Regions from separate parts of the Planococcus sp. NCCP-2050 genome, predicted to be linked through region 3. Evidence: riboswitches for the same ligand, from Rfam matches in the RefSeq annotation. Region 3 holds a riboswitch; each other region holds the start of a gene.
The links. A riboswitch is a leader RNA that binds a small molecule or an ion and turns the genes downstream of it on or off. The one in region 3 is predicted to bind S-adenosylmethionine.

Region 1 (5,014 bases), on a different contig from region 3:
TTCGGCAAAATGGCAGTTGCCGCAAAGAAGGCCAAAATTCCTGCCACAATAGTCGAAGCATAGGCAAAACCCGTCGCAAGGCCCAGCAGTTTCCCAGATCCTTTCCCGAGCTTAGCAATTCCAGGTGCGATAAAACCGAGAATAATTAACGGCACGACAAAGTTAAGAAAATTTCCGAACACCGTAGTGAATGTCGCAAAAATGCGCGCCATCCATTCAGGCGCAAAAGAGCCGATTAGAACGCCTAATGCAATTGCCAGAATAATCCGGGGCAATAAGCCGAATTTGAACTTCATGCGATTGTCCTCCCTAGATGAACAAATGTATATTTTATTATTTAAAAATAGCACAGGAAGCAAATAATTGTAACCCATTAGTGTATTCTCGTAATATTTTCATTATTCCACAAACAAGTTTCACGTTTATCTTGGGGCTTTTATGCAATAAAAAAAGAAGACCCAATTTTACTTGGACCTTCTTTTTATCGTTAATCAGTCGACCGGTACGACTGAACCGCCCCACTCTTCAAGGATGAAATCTTGGATTTCTTGTGATTTCAAAACTTCTACAAGCGCTTGGACATTTTCACTGTCTTCATCGCCAGCTCTTACTGCAATCACGTTTACGTAAGGCGACTCAGAGCTTTCAAGTGCAATTGAATCTTCTAATGGATTCAAGCCTGCATCGATTGCATAGTTCGAGTTGATCAATAAAGCATCGCCTTCACCTGATTCATATAGTTGAACCATCAAAGCTGCTTCATAGTTTGCATCAAATTCAAGATTTTTCGGGTTTTCCACAACGTCGCTCACTTCGGCTACCGTCTTGTCAACGCCTTCCGCTAAAGTGATTAGGCCTTCTGCTTCAAGAAGCGATAGGATGCGGCCATGGTCAGCAACTGAGTTGCTCATTAAAATAGTTGCGCCGTCTGGCAATTCATCTAATGATGCATATTTTTGGGAATAAACGCCGATCGGTTCGATGTGGATGCCGCCTGCATTTTCAAAATCATAACCGAATTCTTCGATTTGAGATTCCAGGTACGGAATGTGCTGGAAATAGTTCGCATCGATTTCTTCTGAATCCAAATCCTGGTTCGGCAAGATATAATCTTGATAAGTTTCAATTTCCAATTCAATGCCTTGCTCTTCAAGAAGCGGTTTGGCTTTTTCTAAAATCTCCGCGTGTGGCACGTTAGACGCTCCGACTTTTAATGTGCTTGACTCTTCTTCGCTTGACCCGCCGTTGTCGCTCCCGCACCCAGCCAGTGCCAATACGGATAATAATGTTCCTGCTACAAGTTTCTTCATGTGTGTGATCTCCCTTTTTTCTATAATGTTTTTCTATTAACGCTTATCTGAGCGAGTGGTCATCCAGTCGCCGATAAATTGAATTGCGAATACAATTACCAATATTAAAATCGTCGCCATTAACGTGACGTCTTCGCGGCTTCGCTGGAATCCATCAAGAAAAGCCAAAGTTCCCAGTCCGCCTGCACCAATAATTCCGGCCATTGCGGTATACCCGACAAGGGCAATGGCTGTTACCGTAATTCCTGATAGCAGCGCCGGCTTAGACTCCGGCAAAAGCACTTTGCGGATAATCGTCCAAGTGGTTGCTCCCATTGAACGTGCAGCTTCGATAACGCCTTTATCAATTTCTTTTAACGCGATCAACACCATCCGCGCATAAAACGGCGCTGCCCCGATGATCAAGGCAGGCAGAGCTGCGTTCGGCCCACGGATTGTACCGATCAGGAATTTCGTGAACGGAATCAATAAGATGATTAAGATGATAAAAGGAATAGAGCGGAAAATATTGACGAAAGCTCCAGTCAACCAATTGACGATACTATTTGCCCATAATTGTTTGGGCGCTGTCAGAAATAATACAATTCCGAGAACCAGCCCGATAACAAAAGTGAAAAACGTAGACATCGCTGTCATGTAGAGCGTTTCAAGTGTCGCTTCCCACATGTTCTCCCAATCAACGTTCGGGAATAAGGACTCAATCATTTGACATCACCTCCGTTTGAACGCTTTCTGCATTCAAGTAAGTGAGCGCCTCACTGATTTCCTGAGCAGAACCTTTCATCTGTAAGATCAAGGTTCCATAAGCTCCGCGTTGCGTATGAGCAATATTCCCTTGCACAATATTCACATCCACTGGATACTTGCGGATCAGCTGAGTCAAAATCGGCTGTTCGGTTTGGTCACCTACAAAGACCAATTTCACCAATTCCCCAGTCGGATATAGCTTCCGCAAATTCTTAATCGTTTCCTGGGAATCTTCCGTGTCGGTTACTTGAGCTACAAAACGCTTCGTGATTTCTTCTTTCGGAGATTGGAAAACATACAGCACATCGCCAAGTTCTACTACGCGCCCGCCTTCCATGACGGCGACCCGGTGGCAGATCTTCCGGATGACATGCATCTCATGGGTAATCAACACAATCGTTAGTCCGAGCCGTTTATTGATATCGACCAGCAATTCAAGAATCGAGTCTGTCGTCTGCGGATCAAGTGCCGATGTCGCTTCATCACAAAGCAGCACTTCCGGTTCGTTTGCCAATGCTCGTGCGATGCCGACCCGCTGTTTCTGGCCGCCTGATAGCTGTGAAGGATATGCATTTTCTCTTCCTTTTAAGCCAACCAATTCCACCAGTTCCAATACGCGCGCATCTCGCTTGCTTTTAGGCACACCAGCAATTTCGAGCGGAAATTCGATATTCTCCTTGACGGTACGCGACCATAGCAAGTTGAAATGCTGGAAAATCATACTGACTTTCTGCCGTGCTTTGCGAAGATCATTGCCTTTTATTGCCGTAATGTTTTGGCCATTGATGACAACCGATCCATCTGACGGTTTTTCCAAACCGTTCAATAACCGGATCAAGGTACTTTTTCCGGCGCCGCTATAACCGATAATGCCGAAAATTTCACCGGCTCCAATGGACAAGTCCACATGATCAACGGCGGTAAGGGTACCTTTCCCTGTATCGAAGACCTTCGATAATTTTTTTAATTCAATCATTATTTACAACTCCTACCCCCAAAAATAAAAAACCCTTCTGCGCAGAATTGAGCAGAAGGGTGAACGTGTAATGACACGATAACCGTTCTCTCATCTTCCAAAGTCAGACTTTGTGTGATTTGGCACCATTTCATTTTCATGACGGTTGCCGGGCTTCATAGGGCACTTCCCTCCACCACTCTTAATAAGAGTTACGATATTTAATTAGTATTCAGAAATTCAATTTACCATGCAGGGATTTATTCGTCAACAGTTTTTAACTTTTCATACAAAAAAGGCACCGAATGAAAAGCATAGATCTTTTCTTTCAACTGGCCGTTCTCTGTTATCAGCAGGCATGGTACGCTTTCGACTTGATACAAAGAAGCAATTTCCTGTACATAATTTAAATTCGCTTTGCCCAAGCGGACATTCGGGACCAGTTCTTTGACGACATCCATCATCTTAGAAGCAACCTGGCAAGTGCCGCACATGGGGGTATATAAATAATAAGCGGCTGATTCATGCGTATTTTTTTCTTTCAGCCACTCTTTATGTGTCCATTCATTCATCTTGTTCATCCCTCAGTTACTAGCTTATTGACTTGAACATTCGCTGAGATCAGCACATCAAGCAAAATCCGGATCGGCGTCGCCGCCACTTCCTTATAGCTTCGATTGATATAGAAATGCCGCGCTTCAGGGAATTCCCTTTTGACCAATTTCCGCAGCTGCTCACCGGATTTATCCGCATCCACCAAAATGATGATATCCAGATCCTCATAAGGCAGCAGCAACTCTTCAAGCCTTGACGCACTTACTGTACCATTTGTGCAAAGAATCGTCACGGGTTCTGCAATGAGCGGTGCGATTCTGGTTTTATCACTGCGCCCTTCCACCACGATCACCTTTTCCATAAGACTACACCTCACTGGAAATAGATAGCTGCCTCAACTAGTTAAAGCCTTTTAAGCAAGAGTTAATACTTCTTATTATAAAACGATTGCTCGATTTGTTCTAGAATCCTGCTTATGGCGGAAAATCTGGAGATGAAAAAAGCGCCCAAAAAGGCGCTTTGATTTTACTCGTTTGTCATTTCTTTGTATTGGTCTGCAGTCATCAATTCGCCAATTTCAGCTTCGTTCGGGGATTCGATTACCACCATCCACGCTTGTTCGTATGGAGACTCGTTCACATGTTCAGGGTTGTCCTCGAGTTCAGCATTCACTTCGATTACACGGCCGCTGATTGGTGCATATAGCTCCGATACCGTTTTAACTGATTCAACGCTGCCAAATGGCTCGTCTTTTTTAATTTCGTCGCCGACTTGCGGAAGCTCAACAAAAACGATATCGCCAAGTTCAGCTTGTGCAAAATGCGTAATGCCAATGCGGGCAGTGCCGCCTTCTACTTTTACCCATTCATGTTCTTTTGAATAACGAAGTTCTTGTGGTGTACTCATCGAAATCCCTCCAGATATGTAATTAACTCAATTTCAGTTTGACATAAACCCCATTGAAATACAAGATTTCAAATGCTTTATAGCCAAGCATTTTGATAATCCGCTTCTTTGAATCCGAGCGTTGTTTTCTGCCCGTCAAAAGCGAGCGGACGTTTGATCAACATGCCGTCAGATGCAAGCAATTCCAGCTGTTCATCTTCGGACATAGAAGACAGTTTATCTTTCAATCCAAGCGACCGGTAGATCATGCCGCTTGTATTGAAGAATTTCTTCAATTCCATGCCGCTGCTTTCATAAATTTTTCTTAATTCTTCTTTTGAAGGCGGATTTTCAGCGATGTGGATCTCGTTGAATTCCACTTCATTCTGCTCCAGCCATTTCTTGGCTTTGCGGCACGTCGTGCATTTCGGATAAGCGTAATAAGTAATCATGCAGAAACCTCCTTTTCCACAAGCTTACCAAAATAAAGGCTGCTGGTCGACGTAAAAAAAGCGCGGCTCGGAAGCCGCGCTTTTCAAAATCACACTACGTATTTTTCAAC
Region 2 (5,014 bases), on a different contig from region 3:
CAACGGTGGGGAAAATTGTCACCGACCAGATTCTGTACGGACCGGCAGCCGTCATGATTGTGGCAAGCCTGATCGCCGCACCGCTTGGGGCGAAACTTGGACAGAAGATGAACACGAAATACCTGCAATGGATTTTGGCCTTGCTGATTTTAGGGACAGCGATCAAAATCTGGAGCGATATTCTCTAAAGGGCGCATGGCGTCGTGCGCATCAAAATTTGCTGGCCAGCGGCAAAGAAGCTATCCGTTTGTAGCAGTTTTTCATACCGTTGAAAATCATTTCTTCACATCTATCGTCAATTCTGCAAATGCTGTGAGCGAAGTAGATGATTGAGTCTACGTTAATGTACAAGAAGGCGTTCTTGTCTGTTGTGTCAATTATTTATTAATTACGCAGAATATTAGCTTGTTTGACAAATACAAAGGTTTTCATCAAATCGGGCCTTTTAAATATGCTATGATAAAGAAAGCGAAAAAGATGATGGAACAGCTATCATGCATAATAAATGGAGGTTTCCCGATGGACAATAATGATATTCTGATCAGGCTGCGCTACGCACTTGATATTAAAAATAATGATATGGTAAAAATTTTCAAAGAAGGCGGCATCGAGCTGTCGAAAGAAGACGTGCTGAAAGTATTGACGAAGACGCCGGAAAGCGAAGACGATGACATGGACAGCGTTTTGGATGCTTCTGAAAATGCTGACCATATCCGTGTCGACAACCGGATGTTGGAGTCCTTCTTGAACGGCTTGATTATCTTCAAACGGGGACGCCAAGAGCCGAAACCGGGGCAGCCAGCTGCGCCGCCAATGAGCAACGAGCCGGCAAACAATTTGCTGTTGAAGAAAGTGAAAATCGCTTTGCAATTGACGAGTGAAGACATGCTTGAACTGCTCGCACTTGCCGGCGTAACCGTTTCCAAAAGCGAGATGAGCGGCATTTTGCGAAAGCAAGGACATAAGAATTACAGCGTTTGCGGCGACCGCTATGCCCGCAACTTCCTAAAAGGGCTGGCAATCAAATATAGAAAATAATGCATGGATCCGCTTCTTAAATTGGAGGCGGATTTTTGATTTAGAGGATGGGAATTGGAGAGTTGGGAGTATTCGAGGTGAAGTTGGGAGTATTCATTCAGAAGTCGGGAGTATTCGAACGAAAGTCGAGCGTATTTCACAAGAAGTCGGGAGTAAACGAAAATGGTTTTCGGGCTGAAATCAAAAAGCTGGACAGCAAAAATGCCATCCAGCTTTCTTTTATTGCCACGGATAGGTTGCGAGCAGTTTGGCACTTAGTACCATGAAATCTTCCGCGGGCGATTGCTCTTTTTTCTCTGTCAACAAGTCGTTGCCAGCTGCAAAAAGCGCTTCTGTTGTAGGATAGGAGAGTGTGTTTTCAAGTTCGATGAACGTCACCGAGTTTTCGGTATAGCGGAACAGGAAATTTTGGTATTCGGTTTCGCTTGCCGCATGAAAGCTCGATGGAATGGTGTAGTCGATGTCGGCAGTGAGCACGCCGACGCGTTCATAGATAGCAAGCGGGCCAGCACTTTTCGCCAGATGCTGTTCTGCGCCTTCCACTAAGGCATTTGGATCTTTAGCAATCGAAGGGAAGAGGCGGTTCTCGAGCAACACGAAATAATTGCGTGGATCGTTGACATCAAGCAGGTATTTTTCGGACATACAGAAATTCCTCCTAAAAGCGGTGATTGACTCCCATGATAGCTGAAATGGGCCAAAAGGGAAACGAAGAGAAACTAAAACGGTTATTGTCTTTTTTAACAGAAAGTTCGTTTATTTCTGGTAAATCGCCTTGATTTTCCTTTCTAGACCAGTTACCCTTATAAAAAGCAAAATTGAATAAAGTGAATTCTTATCGAGAGAAGTCGAGGGACTGGCCCTATGACGCTTCAGCAACCAGCCGCAAGGTCAGGTGCTAAATCCAGCAGGCAAGCGATTGCCTGGGAGATGAAAAGGAACGAGTGTGAACTCATAAAGCCTTCTTTTTCATGGAGGGCTTTTTTTGTATATAGAGGAGGTTAAAATGATGGGGTTATTAGAAGAGTTGAAAACGAGAATTCTGACGGCGGACGGTGCGATGGGGACATTGCTGTATTCGTACGGCATCGAATATTGCAACGAGGAATTGAATTTGCAGCGGCCGGACATCATCGAAAGGATCCATGAAGAGTATATCCAGGCAGGTGCGGATATCATCCAAACGAACACCTACGGCGGAAATGCGCTGAAACTTGCGCGCTACGGGCTGGAGAGCCAAGTAAAGGAAATCAACGAAGCGGCGATTGCCATTGCAAAACGCGCTGTGGCACCGGGCGGGCAGTTTGTTTTCGGAACAATCGGCGGCATCCGCGGGATTCGGAAGAGTGATGCGACGCTTGAGGAAATTATCGCGATGGTGGACCAGCAATCTGGCTATCTCCTAAGCGGGGATCCGGATGCTTTATTGCTCGAGACCTATTATGATTTTGAGGAACTAGCAGCGACCGTTACCCATTTGCGGAAACGGACAGACGTGCCGCTCATTGCTCAAGTATCGATGCACGAACCGGGAATTTTACAGAACGGCATGGCGCTGAACGATGCCCTCCATCAACTCGAAGGACTTGGCGCCGACATTGTCGGCGTGAATTGCCGGTTAGGCCCTCACCATACCATTCAAGCACTGGAAGACGTAGTGCTGCCGAAGAAAGCCTTCCTCTCCGCTTATCCGAATGCAAGTTTATTGGATCTTGAAAATGGCCGCGTCGTCTACGAATCGGAAGCCGATTATTTCGGGCGCGCGGGACTGCTCTTAAGAGAAGAAGGAGCACGCCTTATCGGCGGTTGCTGCGGTACGACGCCGAAGCATATTGAAGCGTTGAAAAAACGCGTCGGCAATTTAAAGCCGAATACGGTAAAAGAAGTGGAGACGAAAAAACCGATCGTCATCCGGGAAGCGGAGTTATCCAATGAAGTGCCGCTCCATGAAAAAGCGAAGACGGAACGGACAATCATTGTGGAACTCGACACACCGAAGCATCTCGATGTCACTAAATTCCTGGAAGGGTCGAAGGCGTTGAATGCGGCAGGCGTGGACGCGGTCACCATGGCAGATAACTCACTTGCGTCTCCGCGTGTCAGCAATCTTGCCATGGGCTCGATCTTGAAACATCAGGAACAGATTCGCCCGCTTGCGCATATCACTTGCCGCGACCGGAATCTGATCGGTTTGCAATCGCATTTGATGGGATTGGACGCACTGGGCATCCGTGATATCCTGGCTGTAACGGGAGATCCGACAAAAGTGGGCGATTTCCCGGGAGCTACAAGCGTCTACGATGTCTCAAGCTTGGAATTGATCCAATTGATCAAAAAGCTCAACGAGGGGATTTCGTTTTCAGGGAAACCTCTGCAAAAGAAGGCGAACTTCTCGGTAGCTGCAGCATTCAATCCGAATGTACGGGTGCTTGACCGCGCAGTCGCAAGGCTTGAGAAGAAAATTGAAAGCGGAGCTGATTATTTTATTTCACAGCCGGTTTATACGAAAGAGAAAATCGTCGAAATCCATGAAGCGACGAAGCATCTGGAAACGCCGATTTTCCTTGGGGTCATGCCGCTGACAAGCATTCGCAGTGCAGAGTTTCTGCACAATGAAGTGCCGGGCATCAAACTGTCGGAAGAAGCGCTTGAGCGGATGCGGGCATGCGGCGAGGATAAGGAACGGGCAACCGCGGAAGGCATCCAAATTGCAAAAGAACTGATTGACACAGCGGCTGACTTGTTTAACGGAATCTATGTGATCACGCCGTTTTTCCGCTATGATATGTCAATTGAACTGATCCATTACATTCGGAAATTAGATCAACAGAAAGAGAGCGATCACAGCCATGTCCAAACAGCGAATTGAAGAACAGCTAGAAAAAAGAATTTTGATCATTGACGGAGCCATGGGGACGATGATCCAAAACGCCGACTTGTCTCCGGAAGATTTCGGGGGAGAAGAGTTCGACGGCTGCAATGAATACTTGAACATCGTAAAGCCGGAAGTCATCGAAGGCGTCCACGATGCGTATTTGCAAGCTGGCGCGGATATTCTCTGTACGAATACGTTCGGCGGAACGCCGGTCGTGCTGGATGAATACGGATTGGGCAAAAATGCGGCGGACATCAACCGGCGTGCCGTTGAAATTGCGAAGAAGAGTGCAGCGAAATTCGCGACGCCGGAATGGCCTCGGTTTGTCGCCGGAGCGATTGGGCCGACAACGAAAACCTTATCGGTGACAGGCGGCATCACATTCGATGAACTGAAAGAGAACTTCTACGTGCAGGCGAAAGCTTTAGTTGAAGGCGGCGCCGATTTGATTTTGCTGGAGACGAGCCAGGATATGCTGAATGTGAAAGCGGCGACGATCGGCATCAAGCAGGCATTTAAAGAAACGGGCGTTGAATTGCCGATCATGGTTTCCGGTACGATCGAACCGATGGGAACGACGCTTGCCGGGCAAAGCATTGAAGCGTTCTACATTTCCATTGAACACGTCAAACCGCTGTCGGTCGGCTTGAACTGTGCGACGGGTCCGGAATTTATGACGGACCACATCCGTTCGCTGGCAGAACTGTCGGACGGCTATGTCAGCTGCTATCCGAACGCCGGTTTGCCGGATGAAGAAGGGCATTACCACGAAACGCCGGAATCGTTGTCGAAAAAGCTGCGCGGCTTTGCAGAAAAAGGCTGGCTCAATGTCGTCGGCGGCTGCTGCGGGACGACGCCCGCCCATATCAAGGCGGTCAAAGAAGCGATGGAAGGGATAGCGCCGCGGAAACCGGAAGCCGTTTCGCATGGCCATGTCGTTTCCGGCATCGAACCGCTGCAATACGATGAAACGATGCGGCCGCTGTTTATCGGAGAGCGGACGAATGTCATCGGTTCCCGAAAGTTCAAGCGGCTGATTGTGGATGGCCAGTTCGAAGAAGCGGCAGAAATTGCGCGGGCACAAGTGAAGAACGGAGCACA
Region 3 (5,014 bases):
AGTATAAAGAAATCACTTGCATCATCAACCGTTTGGAAGACAGCAAAATGAAAGAAATCATCTACGAAATCGACAAAAACGCATTCGTAGCGGTTTATGACGTTGCCGAAGTCCGAGGCGGAAACTTTAAAAAACGGGATATCCATTAATTCTTCCCTTATAAAAGACGCTGAGCTCCCTAGAAATCGGGGAGCTCAGCGTCTATTTTTTATAACCCTACGGAATCTACTGCATACGTGGCATCTGCGTTACTGAAGCCTTCATATATTAATTGCTCAATCAAACCGGATCTTGAAAAGGACATCGAATCAAGATAATTCTCAGCAGTTTTAACTGCCTGTTCACTCCAATCCACTTCAATGCTTTCAACTGCATACGTAGCATCTGCATTACTAAAGCCTTCGTAAACTAATTGTTCAATCAAACCCGATTTCGAAAAAGCCATAGACCCAAGATAATTCTCAGCCATCCCGATCGCCTGTTGCTGTGAGAGTGTTTCTGCATCTTTAGCGGCTTGTGCCTTTGCCTCCGCATCAGCTTTTGCTTTCGCTTCTTCTTCGGCCTTGGCTTTTGCTTTCGCCTCCGCTTCTGCTTTCGCTTTTGCCTCAGCCTCTGCTTTTTCTTTAGCAGCCTTTTCTTCAGCTGCTTTTTTCGCTTTTTCTTCCTCTTCTTTTTTCTTCAGTTCCGCTTCTTTCGCTTTTCTTTCTTTTTCTTCTAATAGGAAAAACGGCTCTGCTTCTTTTACTTTCGCTTCTAATTCTTTAACTTTTTCAACAAATTCTTTATTGTCAGCTTCAAGTGTTTCAATATGCAATACCAATTCTTCATTTTCTTATTCAAGTTCTTTTTGCATTTTTTGATTTTCAGTTGTAGAGGCATCTACTTCTGATTGTGAAGGCCCAAAACTACCACCGATAATTAAAGCAATAAAGGCTATTATTATATACTTCCAATTATGTTTAACAAACCTTAGAATTTTTTCCATTTATTATTCCTTCTTTCCACTCTTTCTGTTCATTGTAGTCTATAGGTTTCTAAATTAATACATTTATTTACATTAAACGCGACAAAGTGATTATTTTTTGTTTACTTTTAAATTTACACCTAAGAAATGTACAAAAGATGGGAAGTTCTCTTTTAATAGAGAACTTCCCATCTTTATTGTTATTGTTATAACCCTACAGAATCTACTGCATACGTGGCATCTTCTTCACTGTAGCCGCCAGACTTTAATTGATCAATTAACTCTTTACGCGAAAAAGCGCCATACTTCACATAGCCTTCCGCCTCTTCTACTGCATTGGCCTGCCAATCCACTTCCAAGCTTTGAACCGCATACATGGCATCTCCCTCGCTATAGCCCGCAACCACTAATTGTTCAATCAACCCGCTCTCTGAAAAAGGCGAGTATTTCAAGAAGTTATCTGCGCGAGCAACCGCCTGCTGCTGCGAAGGTGTCTCCATTTTTTTCAATTGCGCTTTCAATTCATTGATTTTTTTATCAGACTCGCTGTTCGCTGCTTCCAACGCTTCCACTTTTGATGCTAATTCTTTAGTGGACGCTTCGAGCTTTTCCTGCTTTTTTTGATTATCGGTTGTAGAACTATATGTCGGGGATTGTAAAAACCCATGGCTTCCGCCGACTGCAAAAGCAATGACGACGGCCAATAGATACTTCCATTTTGTCTTGACGAATGCATTTATTTTCCCCATCTTCAATTCCCTCTTTTTTCTTATTTCTCTTCACTTATCGTAGTATAACTGGATGATTTTAGACAGCATTTTTTAGACGCCTCATGTTCTACTGATGTTCCCTCAATAAGTTTAGAAAAATAAATTTCCCGAATATCCTTGCATTTCCTTCCAAACTGGCTTATGGTTATAAACATCGAATCACAACAAACTGAATAATCGATTTCTTATCAAGAGAGACGGAGGGAATTGGCCCTACGATGTCTCAGCAACCGCCCACGGGCAAGGTGCTAATTCCAATAGGCGAAAGCCTAGAAGATGAGAAGAACAGATTTCCTGACGGGAGCTTTCTTCTTTATTGAAGAGGGCTCTTTTTCATTTGAATGAGAGCCCTGCAAAACGGGCTTGACCCAAACTAAAAACAGAAAGCAGGAATTCCACATGACAAACCCAATTACTGAAACACCGAAAACTGTAGTTAATGCTCCATTCAAAGCAGATCACGTCGGAAGCCTTCTCCGTCCGGACAGCATCCATCAAGCACGAAAAGAATTTAAAGAAGGCCTTATCACAGAGGAACAGCTGCGGGAGGTGGAAACGACTGAAATCAAGCGCATCGTCGACAAGCAAATCGAAGTCGGTTTAAAGGCTGTGACTGATGGCGAATTCCGCCGCACATTCTGGCACACTGATTTCATGGCCCATATCAACGGTTTTGAAGGCTATACGCCGGAAACGGGCTATCGATTCAAAAATGTTGAAACTGAAGCGTATGATGTGCGGAATATCGGCAAAATTTCCTTTAACGACAATCATCCTTTTATCAAAGACTTTATCGAGTTCAAAGAAATTGTCGGCGGCCGTGCAATTCCGAAACTGACGATTCCAAGTCCGAACCAATTCTTCAATGAAGGCATTCGCAATGCAAATTTCTATCCGGATCTTGAAGACTACGCAACAGACGTGATCCAAGCTTACCGTGATGCTTTTAAAACGTTCTATGATTTAGGAGCGCGCTATATTCAAATTGACGATGTCTATATTGCCGGCTTATCGTCTCCGGATATCCCGTTCAACGACGGCAAGTATAGCCGCGAATACTTGATCGACCTTGCACTGCGCGTCGCAAACGGCGTCCTTGAAGGCAAACCGGAAGACCTTACCGTAACGACCCATCTGTGCCGAGGCAACTACCAGTCCGACTGGGCATTTGAAGGAAGCTACGCGCTGATTGCCCCGACCCTATTCGCCAAAGAACAAGTGGACGGCTTCTTCCTGGAATACGATGACGACCGCTCCGGCAGTTTCCAACCGCTTGAACACATTCCCGCTGGCGGGCCAAAAGTGGTACTCGGTGTCTTTACTTCGAAAAACGGCGAACTCGAAGACAAAGAAATCATTAAAGCACGTGTAGCAGAAGCCGCCAAGTATGTCCCGCTTGAGCAACTATGCATCAGTCCGCAATGTGGATTTGCCTCAACCCACCACGGCAATATCCTCACTGAACAGCAGCAATGGGACAAGCTTCGCTATATCGTCGAAGTATCTGAAGAGATTTTCGGAAAATAAATAAAAGAGGCAAGCGCTGAAAAATGGCGCTTGCCTCTTGTTTTGAAAGATATCGAAAATTAAACGTTCACTTCTTCTTCGATTTCGACCATTTTGTACATCGACATCAACTGCCAAAGCGGTCCCGGGATATCAAGCTTGCCGTTCCGCTCTTTTGGAACACTGTGGAAAATCTCGTCTTCTTTTCCTTGTTTCACTTTTTCCGTCCATTCCGGATCAACCAATGCTTGGCGGCCCATCACGACAATATCCGCGCCTTCTTTAAGTGCTGCAACGGCGTCTTCCGGTTTTCTTACGTTTCCGACAACGACGAACGCTGCGCGACCTGCGATTTGCTTAGACAGAATCTCCACGATTGTCCCTTCAATCGCTTCGTTGTGCGGACGTTTTTTATAATCCATCAACGATACGTGCAAGTAGTGGATGCCGCCTTCGATCAACTTCTCAGTCAGAACTTTTGTTTCTTCGATCGTGTAGCCAACGCCCAAATCGCTGTATTCTTCTGGAGACAAACGGTAGCCGACGATAAATTCTTCATTTGCGAATTCTGCCCCTACGCGCTTCACTTCCGCTAGAACAGCGAGCGGGAATTTCAAACGGTTCTCAAAGCTTCCACCCCATTCGTCTTCGCGGCGATTGGTCGCTTCCGAGACAAATTGCTGAAGCAAATACGTATTCGCTCCGTGGATTTCCACGCCGTCAAAACCAGCTTCGATTGCCCGGCGCGTCGTTTCGCCGAAGTCACGGATGATGTTCGTGATTTCTTCAGCTGTCAATTCACGGGGTGCTGCTTTTTCAGGCGTTCCCCCAACTGAACTTGGTGCTACCGTTTCATTTGCTTCAATCAGTTCCGGCTGACCTTGGCGTCCGCCGTGCTGCATTTGCAGAATGGCTTTATTGCCGTTTGTTTTCATTTCAGCGGCCAATTGCTTCAAACGTGGCATGATCAGGTCTTCTTTGAACGCGATGAATTGCCCTGGGAATGCGATGCCATTCTCTGAAACGGCGATGCAGGCAGTGATGAACAAGCTGCCGATATTCGAGCGGCGGCGGTAGTAAAGCAATTCTTCATCCGATACCGTACCATCCGGATTTCCTGAGTATGTTGTCATTGGTGCAACGCCTAAGCGGTTATTCAAAACGACGCCGTTCGGCAATTTGATTTCTTCGAATAAAGCATTGAATTCTGGTTTCATCTATTATATTCCCCTTTTCTATTGGCTCATTTATCCAAATTAGCATAGGCTCATGTGGACTACAAGAATTCTAGCTCGCGGAATAGGAGATTCTGCTCGAACAAAATAAATCCAAAATGGACTGGGGCCATTTTGGATTTATTGGACTATTTTCGTGGCTGGTGCTTATTTCGGCAATACGGCTTTTGCAGAAATCAGCTTCTCTTCAAGCAGCTCTTGCCAGAAGGCCGCTGGAATGACCGCTTTCAATGCCTTCATGTCTTCTTTGATGCGATCCGGTCTTGTCGAACCCGTCACTACTGCTTTAACAGCAGGATGCGCTGTTGAAAATTGAATCGCGGCATCTTTTAAGTTAACGCCGTGGTTTTTAGCGATTTCCGTAAAGCGCTCGACTTTCTTTTTCTGTTCGGGCGTGATTTCTTTGTAATCGAAATAATCTCCGCCAAACAGCGCACCTGAATTGAAGGAACCGCCGATGATAAGTCCGCCGTCTTTTTCAAGCGCCAGCGGCATCATGCGTTCAAGAGCCCGTTCATGCTGCAGAATGGTGTATTGGG

Region 1: it holds a riboswitch for S-adenosylmethionine, as region 3 does, so the genes downstream of both, NFU07_RS15625 (methionine ABC transporter ATP-binding protein) here and NFU07_RS15110 (5-methyltetrahydropteroyltriglutamate--homocysteine S-methyltransferase) in region 3, are expected to answer to the same signal.
Region 2: it holds a riboswitch for S-adenosylmethionine, as region 3 does, so the genes downstream of both, NFU07_RS14085 (bifunctional homocysteine S-methyltransferase/methylenetetrahydrofolate reductase) here and NFU07_RS15110 (5-methyltetrahydropteroyltriglutamate--homocysteine S-methyltransferase) in region 3, are expected to answer to the same signal.

Annotation. Positions count from the first base shown of each region.
Region 1 covers NZ_BRCX01000006.1:49,096-54,109, forward strand. Annotated here, with positions in the region: gene NFU07_RS15610 (dicarboxylate/amino acid:cation symporter) at 1-296, opposite strand, end outside; gene NFU07_RS15615 (MetQ/NlpA family ABC transporter substrate-binding protein) at 492-1,310, opposite strand; gene NFU07_RS15620 (methionine ABC transporter permease) at 1,347-2,015, opposite strand; gene NFU07_RS15625 (methionine ABC transporter ATP-binding protein) at 2,008-3,033, opposite strand; SAM riboswitch class I at 3,121-3,224, opposite strand; gene NFU07_RS15630 (thioredoxin family protein) at 3,273-3,584, opposite strand; gene NFU07_RS15635 (ribonuclease M5) at 3,590-3,928, opposite strand; gene gcvH (glycine cleavage system protein GcvH) at 4,093-4,473, opposite strand; gene NFU07_RS15645 (arsenate reductase family protein) at 4,551-4,904, opposite strand; gene NFU07_RS15650 (acyl-CoA dehydrogenase family protein) at 4,994-5,014, opposite strand, start outside.
Region 2 covers NZ_BRCX01000004.1:224,273-229,286, reverse strand. Annotated here, with positions in the region: gene NFU07_RS14100 (sulfite exporter TauE/SafE family protein) at 1-188, shown strand, start outside; gene NFU07_RS14095 (YehS family protein) at 520-1,038, shown strand; gene NFU07_RS14090 (hypothetical protein) at 1,258-1,683, opposite strand; SAM riboswitch class I at 1,871-1,975, shown strand; gene NFU07_RS14085 (bifunctional homocysteine S-methyltransferase/methylenetetrahydrofolate reductase) at 2,048-3,907, shown strand; gene metH (methionine synthase) at 3,888-5,014, shown strand, end outside.
Region 3 covers NZ_BRCX01000005.1:181,117-186,130, forward strand. Annotated here, with positions in the region: gene NFU07_RS15090 (YitT family protein) at 1-149, shown strand, start outside; gene NFU07_RS15095 (Ltp family lipoprotein) at 209-814, opposite strand; gene NFU07_RS15100 (hypothetical protein) at 833-985, opposite strand; gene NFU07_RS15105 (Ltp family lipoprotein) at 1,171-1,713, opposite strand; SAM riboswitch class I at 1,917-2,017, shown strand; gene NFU07_RS15110 (5-methyltetrahydropteroyltriglutamate--homocysteine S-methyltransferase) at 2,134-3,261, shown strand; gene NFU07_RS15115 (NADH-dependent flavin oxidoreductase) at 3,321-4,457, opposite strand; gene NFU07_RS15120 (aldo/keto reductase) at 4,623-5,014, opposite strand, start outside.